4 regions of the Paracoccus sp. NFXS7 genome follow, and region 3 is predicted to be linked to each of the others. Evidence: riboswitches for the same ligand, from Rfam matches in the RefSeq annotation. Region 3 holds a riboswitch; each other region holds the start of a gene.
What was found. Region 3 has a riboswitch for cobalamin ahead of LZ686_RS10015 (TonB-dependent receptor plug domain-containing protein). Riboswitches for the same ligand answer to the same signal wherever they lie in the genome.

Region 1 (3,786 bases), on a different contig from region 3:
ATGCCCGCGGGCACAAGGGAGCCCGCTGATGGAGATCTTCGGTTCGCTGCAATCCCTGGGGATCGAGGCCGGGACGGGCCTTCTGTTCGCGCTGCTGCTGCTTTTGCTGCTGACGGGCATCCCGCTGGCCTTCGTCACGCTGCTGGTCACGCTGATCTTCGCGCTGGGATGGTTCGGCCCGAACGTGGTGCCGCTGATCACCAGCCGCGTCTATACCTTCGTGTCCAGCTTCGTCTTCGTGTCGGTGCCGATGTTCGTGCTGATGGCCGCGATCCTGGACCGCAGCGGCATCGCCCGCGACCTGTTCGAGGCGATGCGCCTGGTCGGCGGCCGCATCCGCGGCGGCGTGGCAGTCCAGACGATCTTCGTGGCCGTCATCCTGGCCGCCATGTCCGGCATCATCGGCGGAGAGGTCGTGCTGCTGGGCCTGATCGCGCTGCCCCAGATGCTGGCCCAGGGCTATGACCGCAAGCTGGCCATCGGGGTTGTCTGCGCGGGCGGCAGCCTGGGGACCATGGTGCCGCCCTCGATCGTGCTGATCATCTATGGCCTGACCGCGAACGTCTCGATCGGCGACCTGTTCACGGCCGCCTTCGTGCCGGGCTTCATGCTGGCACTGCTCTATGTGGCCTATGTGCTGATCCGTGCCTGGCTGACGCCGGGCGACGTGCCCCCGGCCGTCACCGCCCGCGTCCCGCGGGACGAAAAGCTGCGCCTGCTCAAGGGCCTGTTCCTGCCGATCCTGGTCGTGATTATGGTGCTGGGCTCCATCTATGGCGGCATCGCATCCGTGACCGAGGCCAGCGCCGTGGGCGTGGCGGGCGTGCTGATCTCGACCGTGATCCGCGGCGAATTCACCTGGGGCCTTCTGCGCGGCGCGGCAATGCAGACGCTGCAGACGGTCGGCATGATCGTCTGGATCGGCATCGGCGCATCCGCCCTGGTGGGCGTCTTCAACCTGATGGGCGGCATCAACTTCGTGTCGGAACTGATCACCGGCATCAGCGACAACCCGACGATCATCATCCTGTTCATGATGGCGATCCTGTTCGTGCTGGGCATGTTCCTGGACTGGGTCGGCATCGCGCTGCTGACCATGCCGATCTTCGTGCCGATCATCGTCAGCCTGGGATACGACCCCGTCTGGTTCGGCGTGCTGTTCGCGATGAACATGCAGGTCAGCTTCCTGTCGCCGCCCTTCGGGCCCGCCGCCTTCTACCTGAAGTCGGTGACCCCGCCGGACATCTCGCTGGGAGAGATCTTCCGCGCCCTGCTGCCCTTCATAGGGTTGCAGATCCTGGCGGTGGGCCTGCTGATCCTGTTCCCGGCCCTGGCGATCTACTGATCGCCTGCCGTGGATCGGGGGGCATGCCGGATGCGGCGTGCCCCCTTTTCGTTCGGGGACGGGAATGTTGCACCGGCAGGCGGATTGACGGACAATCGGGATCCGTCACCCAAGGCTGACCCACCATGCACGACCCCGAACCCGTCCCCCGCCCGGACCTGTTCACGAACAAGGACCATGACGCCTGGCTGGAGCAGTTCCTGTTCCTGCGATACACCCTTCACATGCCGGCCGAACGCATCGCCCAGATCGACTATGGTCTTGACCCCGACCATCCCGACGCCCCGATCGCAGGCCTGTTCTGGGGCAGCCAGATCGAGCGGGACTATCCCCGGCTGGACCTTCGCCACCTGTGGCGAAAGAGGCCCGGCAAGGTTTGAAGCCCTCCGGTGTCAGGCGCCGGATCGCCCTGCATCCGACCCCCCATCCATGCCTGGCAGGAAGGACTGCGACCAACTCCTTCCCCCGCAGGGCGCCAGCGCGTTCGACCTGCGGCGCACCGGTCGCCGGGATCAGGCTGGCATAAGCCGCGGGTGTCGCAGTGCGTCGGCCGTGGCGGCCGGGTCGGCTGCGGGCTGCTTGCCGCGGCGGTTGACTTTGTCCCCACCCGGCGGCATTTCCGTCCGTGATGGTTCCCGTGCCGGCCAAGGCCCCGGCAGGGTGAAAAGGGAACGTGGTGAGGTGTAGCCATCAGGCGCCGAATCCGCGACTGCCCCCGCAACTGTAAGCGGTAGCCGACCCCATGATGCCACTGGCGCCCCCTGCGCCGGGAAGGCGGGGAAGGCCGCGATCCGCAAGTCAGGAGACCTGCCATCATGACCTGAACCAACCCGGGCGGGGTGCCCCGGAGAAAGACCGCATGCGCCGATCCACGGCCTTCGTCCGACGCGACCGCGAAGGTGGGTGGGACCCCGGTGACGCCTCTGCGCCTTTTTCAGCCCCGTCCTTCGTTTCATGAAGGACGACCATGACGACAAGAATCTTCCTGACGACCGCGGTGGCGCTGGGCCTGGGCCAGGCGGCCCTTGCCGCGCCGACCGACTATCCGCTGGTGATCGACAATTGCGGGTACCAAGTGACCATCCCCGCGCGTCCCGACAACGTCGTGTCGATCGGCCAGTCCACGACCGAGATCCTGTATGCGCTGGGCCAGGCGGACCGGATGGCCGGGACCGCGCTGTGGTTCACCCCGGTGCTGCCCGCCTTTGCGGAGGATGACGCCACGGTGGACCGCATCAGCGACGATACGCCCAGCTTTGAATCGGTGGTGAACCGGCGGCCCGGCTTCGTGCCGACGATGTTCGCCTGGATGATCGGGGACCAAGGGGCGGTCGGCACGCGCCGACAGTTCGCCGATCTGGGCATTCCGGCCTATGTCATGCCCACGGACTGCCAGGGCAAGGACAACAGCGTGGGCGCCGACGGCACCCGCCTTGCGCCCTTCGACATCGCGACCCTGTGGGACGGCATCGACCAGATCGCGCGGGTCATGGACGCGCAGGACGCGGGCCGGGCGCTGATCGCCGACCTGCAGGCCCGAGAGGCGGCGGTCGTGGAGCGCGCGCGGGCGATGGACCTGCCGGATGCGTCCGCGGCGGTCTGGTTCTCCTCGGCCGATCTGGCGCTGGACCCCTACATGGCGGGCGGGATGGGCGTCCCGGCCTGGATGATGGACCGCCTTGGCCTACGCAACGTCGTGACCTCGGACGAGGAATGGCCCGCCGTGGGGTGGGAGACGATCGCCCGTGCCGACCCCTCGGTGCTGGTGATTGCGCGCATGGACCGCCGCCGCTTTCCCGCCGACGATGTCGAGGCAAAGCTGCGCTTTCTGAAAACGGACCCGGTCACGCGCCGGATGACCGCCGTGCGCCGGGATCGCATCGTCATCCTGGACGCCGAGGCGCTGCATCCCGGCATCCGCATGATCGACGGGCTGGAGGCCTTGGCGGCGGGCATGGACGGGCTGTCCGAATGACCGCCGATGTCGGGGTGCCGACCGTCCGCCGCCCCTTGGCCCCGGTCTGGCTGTGGGTGTCGCTGCTGATCGTGGCGGCCCCCCTGGCCGGCACCGCCCTGGGGGAAACGCCGATCCCGCTCTCGACCGTCTGGCAGGCGCTGGCCAACCAGATGCTGGGTGCGGGCTATCCGCTGGACCCGATCGATCAGGGTATCGTCTGGGCTTACCGCCTGCCGCGCGCGCTGGTGGCGGGGGCCTGCGGAGCGGGGCTGGCGATCTCGGGGCTGGTCCTGCAGACGCTGTTGCGCAACGCACTGGCCGACCCCTATCTGCTGGGCATCTCGGCCGGGGCGTCTACGGGGGCCGTGACGGTCGCGGTGGCGGGGATCGGCGCGGGGTTCGTGCCGATGTCGGCGGGCGCGCTGCTGGGCGCGATCGCGGCCTTTGCGTTGGTGGTGGGGTTGGCGCGCCTGTCGGGCGGCGG
Region 2 (3,786 bases), on a different contig from region 3:
GCACGCGCAGGACCGAGGGGGGAACGGTCGAGATCTCCTCCAGCCGTAGATCGTCGCGGCCGTCCGCTGGCAGCACGGCCAGCGCGATGCCGCGCCTGCGCGCCAGGTCCTGCACCGACGCCAGGCCATAGGGCCAGTAAGCCTCGCCACCGATCAACCGGATCAGGATGCCGCGCGCGCCCGACAGGGTGTTCTCGACATAGGTGTCGACCGAGACCGGGTGCCGCAGTGCCACCAGGTTGCACAGCCGCGTGGGCGGAAGCCCCCCCGCCGCGCGCCGCCAGCCTTCCGCAAAGGCCCCCAGGTCGCTGTCCGAAAAGGACAGGACCACCAGATCGCCGGGGGTCTGACCGGGATCATAGGGGGCGTCAGACTTTTCAAGCCCGACCTGTTCGCGGAAGATGACATGCATCAGGCGGGGACACCCTCCAGCACGGCGCGGATCGCGTCGGGGTTCACGTCGTCATGCTCCGCGATCACCACAAGGCGCGACCGGCGCGGGGTCTGGCCCCACGGGCGGTCGTACTGATGGCGCACCCGCGAGCCCACGGCCTGCACCAGAAGGCGCATGGGCTTGCCCGCGACGGCGACATGGCCCTTGACGCGCAGCACGTTCTGCTCGGCGGCCAGACGGGCGATGCGGGCGGCCAGATCGGCCGGGTCGGTAATCTCGGGCAGGTCGATGACGACGGTGTCGAAATCCTCATGCTCGTGGTCTTCGGCGCCGTCGTGATGGCTGGGGCGGGCGTCCAGGTCGTCCTCGGCGGCCTTGCCCAGGCCCAGGATCAGGCGCGGATCGACCGCGCCCTCGGTCACGGTCAGAATGGGCAGGGGGCGGGGCAGCTCGGCCTCGATCGCGGCGCGGGCGGCGGCGACGCCCTCCGGTCCGGCCAGATCGGCCTTGGTCAGCAGGATCACGTCGGCGCAGGCGATCTGATCCTCGAAGACCTCGGACAGGGGCGTCTCGTGGTCCAGGCCGGGGTCGGCGGCGCGCTGCGCGTCCACCGCCGCCACGTCGGGGGCGAAGCGACCTGCTGCCACGGCCTCGGCATCGGCCAAGGCGATCACGCCGTCCACGGTGATGCGCGAGCGGATGGCGGGCCAGTCGAAGGCCTTGAGCAACGGTTTCGGCAGCGCCAGCCCGGACGTCTCGATCAGGATGTGGTCCGGGCGGGCGGGAAGCGCCATCAGCGCCTCCAGCGTGGGGATGAAGTCGTCGGCGACGGTGCAGCAGATGCAGCCGTTCGACAGCTCGACGATATTCTCGGCCGGGCAGGAGGCGTCGGCGCAACCCTTCAGGATCTCTCCATCCACGCCCATCGTGCCGAATTCGTTCACGATCACCGCAAGGCGCAGCCCCTGGGGGTTGGCCATCAGATGGCGCACCAGGGTCGTCTTGCCCGACCCCAGAAAGCCGGTGATCACGGTGACGGGGGTCTTGATAAGGTCGATCATGGTCACTCCTGCGACAGGGTATGCGGGGGGATGCGGGCAAGGCTCTGTTTGCGGAAGACGGCGGGGCGTTCGCGCCACGGCACGATGCCGTCGGCGGTTCCGGCATAGGCGCGCGCGCCCGACAGGATGTCGGCGGCGTCGTCCAGCGTCAGGCGGCCATAGACATAGGACCACTTGCCCGGCGCGGACAGCGCGACGGAACAGCCCTGCGAACAGGCGGAAAGGCATTCGACGGGGCGGATCTCGACGCCGTCGGGGGCGGTGCGGGACAGCAGGTCGTGCAGCCGAGCGCCAAGGCGCGGCGTGTCCAGGCCAAGGGCATCCGTCCTTGCGGCATCGGTCCCTGCGGCATTGGGAACCGGGTCGGGCACGGTGCCGCGACAGGTGGTGCAGACATGCAGAACGGCGCGCATCGCGGCCCCTTCCTTGTTGCGGCAAGGGGCGTCCGAGAGGAGGCGGCACGGGGCATCCGGCCATCACCTGCCGGTCGCGAAACACCCCGTTCGCCCGTCATCGTCAGGTGCTGGCAGGTCTCCCGGCTTGCGGATCCAGGGGCGGATGCCCCGACGGTCGTCCCACCTTCCCAGCCCCAATCGGGGCCAGTGGATCGGGCGACCTCTCCGGTCACGGTCGCGGGGGCGGCTGCGCTTGGGGTCGCGGGTCTGATGACCCGGGGCCTTGTCGCATTCCCTCTTCGCCTGTCATAGACAGGAACCAACACGCCCTCACCCAAACCCCCGCACCCGCCGTTTGTCAACCGCAAGGAGCGACCCGATGACGCAGACCGACCCGATTTCCGCCGAGGATCAGGACCGCCACGCCGCCAAGATGGCCAAGAAAAAGGCCGCCCGCGACCGCATGATGGAGACCAAGACCGGCGAAAAGGGCCTGATCATCGTCCATACCGGGCCGGGCAAGGGCAAGTCGTCATCGGGGTTCGGCATGATCATGCGCTCCATCGCGCACGGGATGCCCTGCGCCGTTGTGCAGTTCATCAAGGGCGCGTGGGACACGGGCGAACGCACGCTGCTGACCACGCATTTCACCGACATCTGCCAGTTCCACGCCATGGGCGAGGGCTTTACCTGGGAGACGCAGGACAAGTCCCGCGACATCGCCATGGCGCAGGCCGGATGGGCGCGCGCGCAGGACCTGATCCGTGACCCGGCCATCCGCATGGTCCTGCTGGACGAGATCAACATCGCGCTGCGCTATGGTTATCTGGACGCGGCCGATGTGGTGGCCTTTCTGCAGGCGGAAAAGCCCGCCATGACCCATGTGGTGCTGACCGGGCGCGGCGCCCCCGACGCGCTGATCGAGGCCGCTGATCTGGTGACCGAGATGACCCAGATCAAGCATCCGTTCCGGTCTGGGATCAAGGCGCAGGCCGGGGTCGAATACTGACGCGCGCCGGTCGGCGGTCAAAAAACCTCACGCGGCGGTGAACCCTCGGGGGGAGTCACGGGTTCCCTTTGGTATATCCCAATCGCCGGAGCCCGCCTGACGTGACCCCACCCCCGCTTGCCCCCGACGCCGCGCTGTTTCTCGATTTCGATGGTTGCCTGGTCGACATCGCCCCCCGGCCCGATGCGGTCGTTGTCACGCAGGCGCTGCGCGACCGGCTGGCGGCGCTGTACCGGCGGCAGGGGGGTGCGGTGGCGCTGATCTCGGGGCGCGACGTGGCCGACCTGCGCGGACATATGGATGGGTTCGAGGGCATCGTGGCGGGCAGCCACGGCGCCGAACTGTCGCTGCGCCCCGGCCGCATCCAGACCCTGCACCGGGTCGATTTCGACGCGGGCCCCCTTCATGCCGCGGCCTATGCCGCCGCCGCGCCCCATCCCGCCCTGTTGGTCGAGGAAAAGCCCCATGGCGTCGCACTGCATTATCGGGACGCCCCCGATCTGCGCGCCTTTGTCGAGGAGGTGATGCAGGATCTGGCCGACCGGAACCCGCACCTGGTGCTGCAGCCCGCCAAGATGGCGGTCGAACTGCGCCCCGGCGGCGTCGGCAAGGACAGCGCGCTGGCCCATCTGATGACGCTTGAGCCCTTTGCCGGGCGCGTGCCGGTCTTTGCGGGCGACGATACCACCGACGAACCCGCCATGGCCGAGGCGCAGGCCCGCGGCGGCTTTGCCATCAAGATCGGCGACGGTCCCACCGCCGCGCATCACCGATTGTCCGACCCTGCCGCGCTGGCCGCCTGGCTTGACGCATCGCTGAACTGAGGAATGCCCATGTCCACCGAACCGCGCCTGATCGTCGTCTCGAACCGCCTGCCGCTGGGGGACGACCCTTCGGGCGGGCTGGTGGTGGCGCTGGAGGATGCGC
Region 3 (3,786 bases):
ATGAAGCCCTTCTGCGACCCGGTGACAGCGACATCGACGCCCCATTCGTCCATCCGGAAGTCATAGCAGGCGATGGAGCTGACCCCGTCCACGAACAGCATCGCGGGATGCCCCGCCCGGTCCAGCGCGCGGCGGACCGCGGCGATGTCCGACCGGACGCCGGTGGCGGTTTCGTTATGCGTGGCCAGGACCGCCTTGATGCGATGGGCCGTGTCGGCGGTCAGGATCTCCTCGAACCGGTCGGTGGGGATACCTTCGCCCCAGGACTGGTCCACGATCTGGACGTCAAGGCCGTGCCGCTGGCACATGTCGATCCAGCGGTGGCTGAACATGCCGTTGCGCGTGGCCAGAACCGCGTCGCCCGCCGACAGCGTGTTGGTGATCGCCGTCTCCCACCCGCCGGTGCCGGTAGAGGGGAACACGAAGACCTGCGCCTGCGTCGATTTCAGGACCTTTTTGACCCCCTCCAGCGCGGGATGCAGGATCTTTCCAAACATCGGGCTGCGATGGTCAATTGTGGGCATGTCGACGGCCTTGCGAAGCACCTCGGGGATGTTCGTCGGGCCGGGAATGAAGATCGGGTTCTGGGTGCTCACGGTCGGCTCCTCCTTGATGCGACAAGGTGTAGCACGGGTCCGCAAACCGGTAAATTTTTTTGAAATCGTTTTTCGGAAATCTGGTTTAATGCAGGTTTCGCAGCGAAATCATGGGCGCTTGATTTTTTCATTGCCGAAAAACGGCTTTCATGAAATTATTTTTCTGTGGTGTTACAGACGGAAGGGGCGTGATTCCGATGCAGCAGCCGGTGCGCAAGCGGGGACGGCCAAGAGGCGGCAAGGCCGATCAGCCCGCCGCCAGCATCCAGGCCCTGGACCGCGGGCTGGACGTGCTGGAGGCCCTGGCCGCGCATGAGGGGATCACCCTGACCGGGCTGTCCACGCATCTGGACCAGTCCCCCGCCACCATGCACCGCGTCCTGGCCACCCTGGAACACCGTCGCTATGTCGAGAACAATCCCGACCGGCAGGAGTGGTTCATCGGCCCCGAGGCGTTCCGCCTTGGTTCGGCCTTCCTGCGCCGCACCAACATCGTCGAACGCAGCCGTGCGGTGATGCGCGACCTGATGGCCCTGACCGGAGAGACGGCCAACCTGGGCATCGAACGCGACGGCGACGTGCTGTTTGTCAGCCAGGTCGAGACGCATCAGACGATCCGCGCGTTTTTCCCGCCCGGCACCCGGTCTCCGCTGCACGCATCGGGGATCGGCAAGGCGCTGCTGGCGGCGTTCGACCAGACGCGGCTGGCGATGTTCCTGCGCGACGCGACCTTCACCCGGTTCACAGACAAGACCATCGCCGACGCGGACGCGCTGCAGGCAGACATCGCCCTGATCCGCCATCGCGGCTTTGCCTTTGACGACGAGGAGCGCACCCTGGGAATGCGCTGTGTCGCGGCCTCCATCGTCAACAGCTATGGCGAGGCGGTGGCCGGGGTGTCGGTGTCGGGCCCCACGAACCGCATGACCGATGCCGCCGTCGACCGCATCGGCGGCATGGTCGCCACCGCGGCGGAACGGATTTCGGCCGATCTGGGATCGGGCCGGGGCGGGCGGTGACCGCCTTTTGCCGGGCGTGGAACGGGTGGGCGAATCCCGTTGACAGCTCCGGGGCCTCTGCGCCACAAGGGCGCCGCTACGGTTCCGGCCTGCATGCCGGATCAAAAGGGAACACCGGTGACAATCCGGGGCTGCCCCCGCAACTGTAAGCGGAGAGTGATGGCCGATCATGCCACTGGAGCGATCCGGGAAGGCCGGCCAAGGCATCGACCCGCAAGCCAGGAGACCTGCCGCAGCACTCACCCATTTCCGGCGCGGGGCGTGCCAGGAAAGCGGCTGATCCGCAGTGGTGACAGTCACCGTCCTGCCGCGACCCACCGGGTCCGTGTGCCGGACATTTCTGTTTGCCGCAGGCCGTGCCTGCCTTGAAAGGTCCGTGCCGATGCGCCGTCCGATCTGTCTTCTGGCGACGCTTGTCGCCCTTCCCGTGACCGCCGCCGCGCAAGGTGCGGCACCGGGGGAACCCATCCTGCTGGACGAGATCGTGCTGACCGCCGGCATCACGCCCGTGGCCCAGGACGGCTATGCCCGCGCCCACACCGTCCTGACCGCGACCGAGATAGAGGATCGTGGCATCGTAACCGTCCAGGACGCCCTGCGCGCGCTGCCCGGCGTATCGGTCAGCGGCAGCGGCGCCAGCATCGCGCAGGTCCGCATCCGTGGCGCCGAGGCGAACCACACCCTGATCCTGATCGACGGCATCGAGGCGGCGGGGGGCGAGGACGAATACGTGCTGACCGGGCTGGAGACCACCGACATCGACCGGATCGAGGTGCTGCGCGGGCCGCAATCGGTGTTCTATGGATCGAACGCGTCGGCGGGGGTGATCAACATCATCACGCGCGACGCGCCCCAGGGCCTGTCCTATGGCGGCTCGGTCGAGGCCGGGAACGGCGGGGCGGCCTCGGTCCAAGTCAGCCGTCGTGGGGAGCGGGGCGGGCTGCGGCTGTCGCTGTCGGCGCGCGACGATCTGGGCTATGACCAGTCGGGCGATGGCGGCGGCAAGGACGGGATCAACCGCAAGACCGCCGTCCTGTCCGGCGACGTCCTGGCCACGGACGACCTGCGCCTTGGGGTGGCGCTGCGCCAGTCCACCGAGGATTACGGCTTCGACGCCGAGAACTTTGCCGCGACCGATGCCGAAAGCTATCTGGTCGATGCCGACCTGTTCGGCCGCCGCGACGAGTTTCAGGGCGGGGTCTGGGCGGAATATACCGCGTTGGACGGCCGCCTGGTCCAGCGCCTGGACTATCAGCACAGCATCACCCGGCAGAGCCAGGACAACAGCCCGTTCCGGCGCGGCCAGACCGAAAAGCTGAAATACCGCGCCAGCCTGGGGTTGGACGGGTCGGCCGCCGATGCCTCGCAGCTGCTGAACCTCCTGGCGGAACATCAGCGCGACAGCAACTCGACCGCGCCGGGGCAGTCCCGGGAGATGTCGTCGGTCGCGCTGGAATACCGCGCGATGCTGGCCAGCGGACTGGATGTCCAGGCCGGGCTGCGCCACGACGCGAACCGCGTCTTTGCCGATTTCACCAGCTGGAACCTGGGCCTGTCCTGGCAGATGCCCGACCGTCCGTTCCGCCTGCACGCATCCGCCGGGACGGGGCTGGTAAACCCGTCCTATTTTGAGCTGTATGCCGATGCCGACTTCTTCGGCACCGTCTATCAGGGCAATCCCGACCTGCGCCCGGAAAAGAACAGCGGCTTTGATCTGGGGGTCGAGGCGCAGCTGCCGGACGGTCGCGGGACCATCGACGTCACCTATTTCAACGAGACGCTGGAGGACGAGATCACCGACTATCTGGTCGGCATCGAGGATGGCGTGGCGTTCTATTCCTATCGCAACCAGTCCGGCGAAAGCCCCCGCCAAGGGGTCGAGGTCGCGGCCCGCATTCTGGCGACCGACAGTCTGACCCTGGGGGCCAGCTATACCTATCTGGACGCGGAAAATCCCGATGGCAGCGTCAAGACCCGCCGCCCCCGGCACGAGGCTGGCCTGAGCGCGACACTGTCGGTCCTGGACGGGCGCGGGTCGGTCACGGGCGATCTGCGCCATGTGGCAGGCACCTTCGACACCCAGTTCTGGGGCGGGTTCGAGACGCGCGAACTGCCGTCCTATACCGTGGTCAACCTTGCCGCGGGCTATGACCTGACGCCGAACGTGCGGG
Region 4 (3,786 bases), on a different contig from region 3:
GCTGGCGGGCGAGGGGTTCGAAGACAGCCGTCTTTACGCCGCCGATTACGACCGCCGCTATCGCCCCGTGGGCAACGCGCCGAGGTTTCCTGAATGACGCGCCCCCTGACGCCGGGCCTGATGATCTCGGCCCCCGCATCGGGGACCGGCAAGACGATGCTGATGCTGGGCCTGCTGACCGCGCTGCGCAGGCGCGGGCTGGTGGTGCAGCCCTTCAAGTCGGGGCCCGACTACATCGATCCGGGGTTCCACTTCGCGGCCTCGGGGCGGGCCAGCTTCAACCTGGATGCCTGGGCGATGGAGCCGGGGCGCCTGATCGCTCATGCGACCGGCCAGGCGAACGCCGATCTGGTCTTGGCCGAGGGGTCGATGGGCCTGTTCGACGGGGTCGCGACGAAGGGGGAAACCGGCATCGGCTCCAGCGCCGAGATCGCCCACATGATGGGCTGGCCGGTGGTGCTGATCCTGGATGTCAGCGGGCAGGCACAGTCGGCGGCGGCCACGGCGCGGGGCTTTGCCACGCTGCGCCCCGACCTGCCCTTCGCGGGGGTGGTGCTGAACCGCGTGGCCTCGCCGCGCCATGACCGGCTGATCCGCGAGGGGATGGATGAGGCGGGCATCCGCGTGCTGGGCAGCCTGCCGCGTCAGGGCACCATCACCCTTCCCGAACGCCATCTGGGCCTGATCCAGGCCGAGGAGACGGCGGGCCTGCAGGCCATCCTGGACCATGCGGGCGATTTCATCGCGGCGCATTGCGATCTGGAGGCGATCATCGCAGCCGCCGCGCATCGCGCCCTGCCCGAGGCGCCTGCGCCCCGACCGCTGACGCCCCCCGGCGGGCGGATCGCGCTGGCCCGCGACGCGGCCTTCAGCTTCGTCTATCCGCATGTGCTGGAGGCGTGGCGGCGGGCGGGGGCCACGATCCTGCCCTTCTCTCCGCTGGCGGATGAGGGGCCAGATGACAGCGCCGACTGCTGCTGGCTGCCAGGCGGATACCCGGAGTTGCACGCGCCCCGGCTGGCCGCCTGCGACGGGTTCCGCACGGCCATGCACCGCTTTGCGGGAACGCGGCCGGTGCATGGGGAATGCGGGGGATACATGGCGCTTGGGGCAGGTCTGGTGGACGCTGCTGGAAAGCGACACCAGATGTTGGGGCTTCTGGGGTTGGAGACCAGCTATGCCAAACGCCGGATGCATCTGGGGTACCGCCGCGCCGATCCGCTGACCGCCCTGCCGGGACTGGGTCGCACGGCGCTGCGGGGGCATGAATTCCACTATGCCTCGATCCTGTCCCAGCCCGATGCACCCCTGGCGCGCGTGACCGACGCGACCGGCGCCGCGGTGGAGGAAACCGGCAGCCACCGGACGATGTCCGGGGGCGGGCATGTGACCGGCACGTTCTTTCACCTGATCGCCCCGGCCGCGACTTGACGCAGGCCCTGCGATCCCGTCTATCTGACCGTCTGAATGGTGCCCGTCAGGCGTGAAACGCCGGGCTTCATCGGGAACGGGGAAGGGTGGACCCAATCGCGGCACCCGAAGCCCCGGCCGCCCCCGCGACTGTATGCGGAGAGCGCGCGTCACCCATGCCACTGGAGCGATCCGGGAAGGCCGACGCCGCGCCCGGACCCGCAAGCCAGGAAACCGGCCATGTCAGGCAACCCCATGCCGTCGGGTGGACGGCCACAGGAGGATGACATGCACATCGAAGAGGGCGTCGTCACCGGCGCCAAGCTGATACTGGGCTATGCCACGGCCGCCACGGCCGGGCTTTACGCGCTGAGGCTGGCGGCCCAGGCCCTGCGCGCGCAGGGCGGGGCGTCGCTGGCGGCGCGCGGGGCGCTGGCGACGGCCGCGACCTTCGTGTTCTTCCAGGTCCTGCCCACCGCGCCCGTGGGCGTGTCCGAGGTGCACCTGATCCTGGGATCGACGCTGTTCCTGATCCTGGGCGCGGCGCCGGCGGCGATCGGGCTGGCCCTGGGCCTGCTGATCCAGGGACTGTTCTTCGCGCCGTTCGATCTGCCGCAATACGGGATGAACGTGACCACACTGCTGGTGCCGCTATTCGCGCTGCAGGCGGTGGCGCGGCGGGTGATTGCGCCGGACACCGCCTATGTGGACCTGCGCTATGGTCAGGCGCTGGCGTTGTCGGCGGCCTATCAGGGGGGCATCGTGGCCTGGGTCGCGTTCTGGGCGTTCTATGGTCAGGGCGCCGGTGCGACGGCGGGGGTCCTGTCCTTCGGCGCGGCCTATCTGCTGGTCATCGTGGTCGAGCCGCTGGTCGATCTGGCCGCGCTGGCGGGCGCCAAGGCGGCGCGCGGCCTGCGCGGCAGCGGGCTGGTGACGCCCCGGCTCTACGCATGATCGATCTGGTGCTGATCGGGGCCGGCACGGGCCATCCCGACCACCTGACCCTGCAGGGCGTCCGCGCCCTGCAGGAGGCCGATCTGGTCCTGATCCCCCGCAAGGGCGCCGGGAAGGAGGATCTGGCCCATCTGCGCCGCGCGATGCTGGACCGCCACCGCCCCGGCGGCGCCGTGGCCCAGATCGACCTGCCGGTGCGCGATGCAAACCTGCCCTATCTGGAGGCCGTCGACCAATGGCATGATGCCATCGCGCAAGCTTGGGCGGCGGCCGTCGCGGCGGCGCTGCCGCAGGGCGGGACGGTGGCGATGCTGGTCTGGGGCGACCCGTCGCTCTATGACAGCAGCCTGCGCATTGCCGCGCGTCTGGACTGGCGCGCACGGGTGATCCCGGGAATCACCGCGATCCAGGCCCTGTGCGCTGCCCATGCCATTCCGCTGAACGCCCTGGGATCCGAGGTGCGGATCACCACCGGGCGGCGGCTGCGCGACGCGGGCTTTCCCGGCGACGCCGACCGGGTCGTGGTGATGCTGGACGGCACCTGCGCCTTTGCGACGCTGCCCCCGAAGGGCCTGCAGATCTGGTGGGGCGCCTATCTGGGCATGCCCGAACAACTGCTGGAGGCGGGCCCCTTGACCGAGGCCGGACCGCGGATCGAGGCGGCACGCGCCGCCGCCCGGGCCGCGCATGGCTGGATCATGGATTGCTATCTGCTGGCCCGCGACGATGCAGCGTGACCGGCGCGCGGGACGTCAGGATGTCAGGCGGGTCGCGTCGTTGATCGTGCAGTCCCATGTCAGCCCGCCGTTCCGACCGGATGCGGGAAGCCCATGCCCCTCCAGCCACTTGACCTGACCGTCAGGCAGACGGATGCGCCAGCGATGGTGCCACGGGATCATTCCAGCGGCAGAGTTTCCGAACGATGCGCGGGCCAGCGGATAATCCTCGACCATGCAGAAGGCGAAGACATCGCCGAACCGCGCCATGTATTCGGCGGCCGGGATGCCCCAGATCTGCTGCGTCTCCGCGGTCGCCGCGTCGATCGTCTCGGTCCCGTCGGGGGCATGGTGATAGGTCAGGACCGCGCTGGTCGGCTGTGGCAGGGCCGAGGCGCCGCCCGGTTCCTGACCGATGGCGGTCCGCATCCGTTCGGACAGGACCATCGTCTTGATCTGGGTCGAGACACCTTCCGCAAAGGCCTGCAGCACCTCGACATTGGCCGACGTCCAGTCCCGCGGCCTGCTTTCGGCGACGCAGAGGGCGGCGATGGCCCTGCCCGTCTCATCCTTGACCGGCACGCCCAGATAGGCGACCACGCCGAACCTGCCGATTGCCAGATGCCCGCTGAACCGCGGGTCGATCCGGGCATCCGCGATGACCAGCGGCGCGGAATTCGCGACGACGATCCGACAGAAGGAATAG

Region 1: another riboswitch for cobalamin. It lies ahead of LZ686_RS04615 (ABC transporter substrate-binding protein); the one in region 3 lies ahead of LZ686_RS10015 (TonB-dependent receptor plug domain-containing protein).
Region 2: another riboswitch for cobalamin. It lies ahead of LZ686_RS05580 (DUF1636 family protein); the one in region 3 lies ahead of LZ686_RS10015 (TonB-dependent receptor plug domain-containing protein).
Region 4: another riboswitch for cobalamin. It lies ahead of LZ686_RS05640 (energy-coupling factor ABC transporter permease); the one in region 3 lies ahead of LZ686_RS10015 (TonB-dependent receptor plug domain-containing protein).

The regions. Positions count from the first base shown of each region.
Region 1 covers NZ_JAKEKV010000001.1:937,476-941,261, reverse strand. The annotation lists gene LZ686_RS04630 (TRAP transporter small permease subunit) at 1-29, shown strand, start outside; gene LZ686_RS04625 (TRAP transporter large permease) at 29-1,345, shown strand; gene LZ686_RS04620 (hypothetical protein) at 1,471-1,725, shown strand; cobalamin riboswitch at 1,958-2,174, shown strand; gene LZ686_RS04615 (ABC transporter substrate-binding protein) at 2,313-3,320, shown strand; gene LZ686_RS04610 (FecCD family ABC transporter permease) at 3,317-3,786, shown strand, end outside.
Region 2 covers NZ_JAKEKV010000002.1:181,652-185,437, reverse strand. The annotation lists gene cobN (cobaltochelatase subunit CobN) at 1-412, opposite strand, end outside; gene cobW (cobalamin biosynthesis protein CobW) at 412-1,455, opposite strand; gene LZ686_RS05580 (DUF1636 family protein) at 1,458-1,868, opposite strand; cobalamin riboswitch at 1,964-2,189, opposite strand; gene cobO (cob(I)yrinic acid a,c-diamide adenosyltransferase) at 2,230-2,859, shown strand; gene otsB (trehalose-phosphatase) at 2,961-3,683, shown strand; gene LZ686_RS05565 (alpha,alpha-trehalose-phosphate synthase (UDP-forming)) at 3,693-3,786, shown strand, end outside.
Region 3 covers NZ_JAKEKV010000005.1:10,584-14,369, reverse strand. The annotation lists gene bhcA (L-aspartate--glyoxylate aminotransferase BhcA) at 1-596, opposite strand, end outside; gene bhcR (HTH-type transcriptional regulator BhcR) at 794-1,615, shown strand; cobalamin riboswitch at 1,678-1,864, shown strand; gene LZ686_RS10015 (TonB-dependent receptor plug domain-containing protein) at 1,998-3,786, shown strand, end outside.
Region 4 covers NZ_JAKEKV010000002.1:194,256-198,041, forward strand. The annotation lists gene cobM (precorrin-4 C(11)-methyltransferase) at 1-97, shown strand, start outside; gene LZ686_RS05635 (cobyrinic acid a,c-diamide synthase CobB) at 94-1,431, shown strand; cobalamin riboswitch at 1,453-1,667, shown strand; gene LZ686_RS05640 (energy-coupling factor ABC transporter permease) at 1,699-2,364, shown strand; gene cobF (precorrin-6A synthase (deacetylating)) at 2,361-3,101, shown strand; gene LZ686_RS05650 (GAF domain-containing protein) at 3,117-3,786, opposite strand, start outside.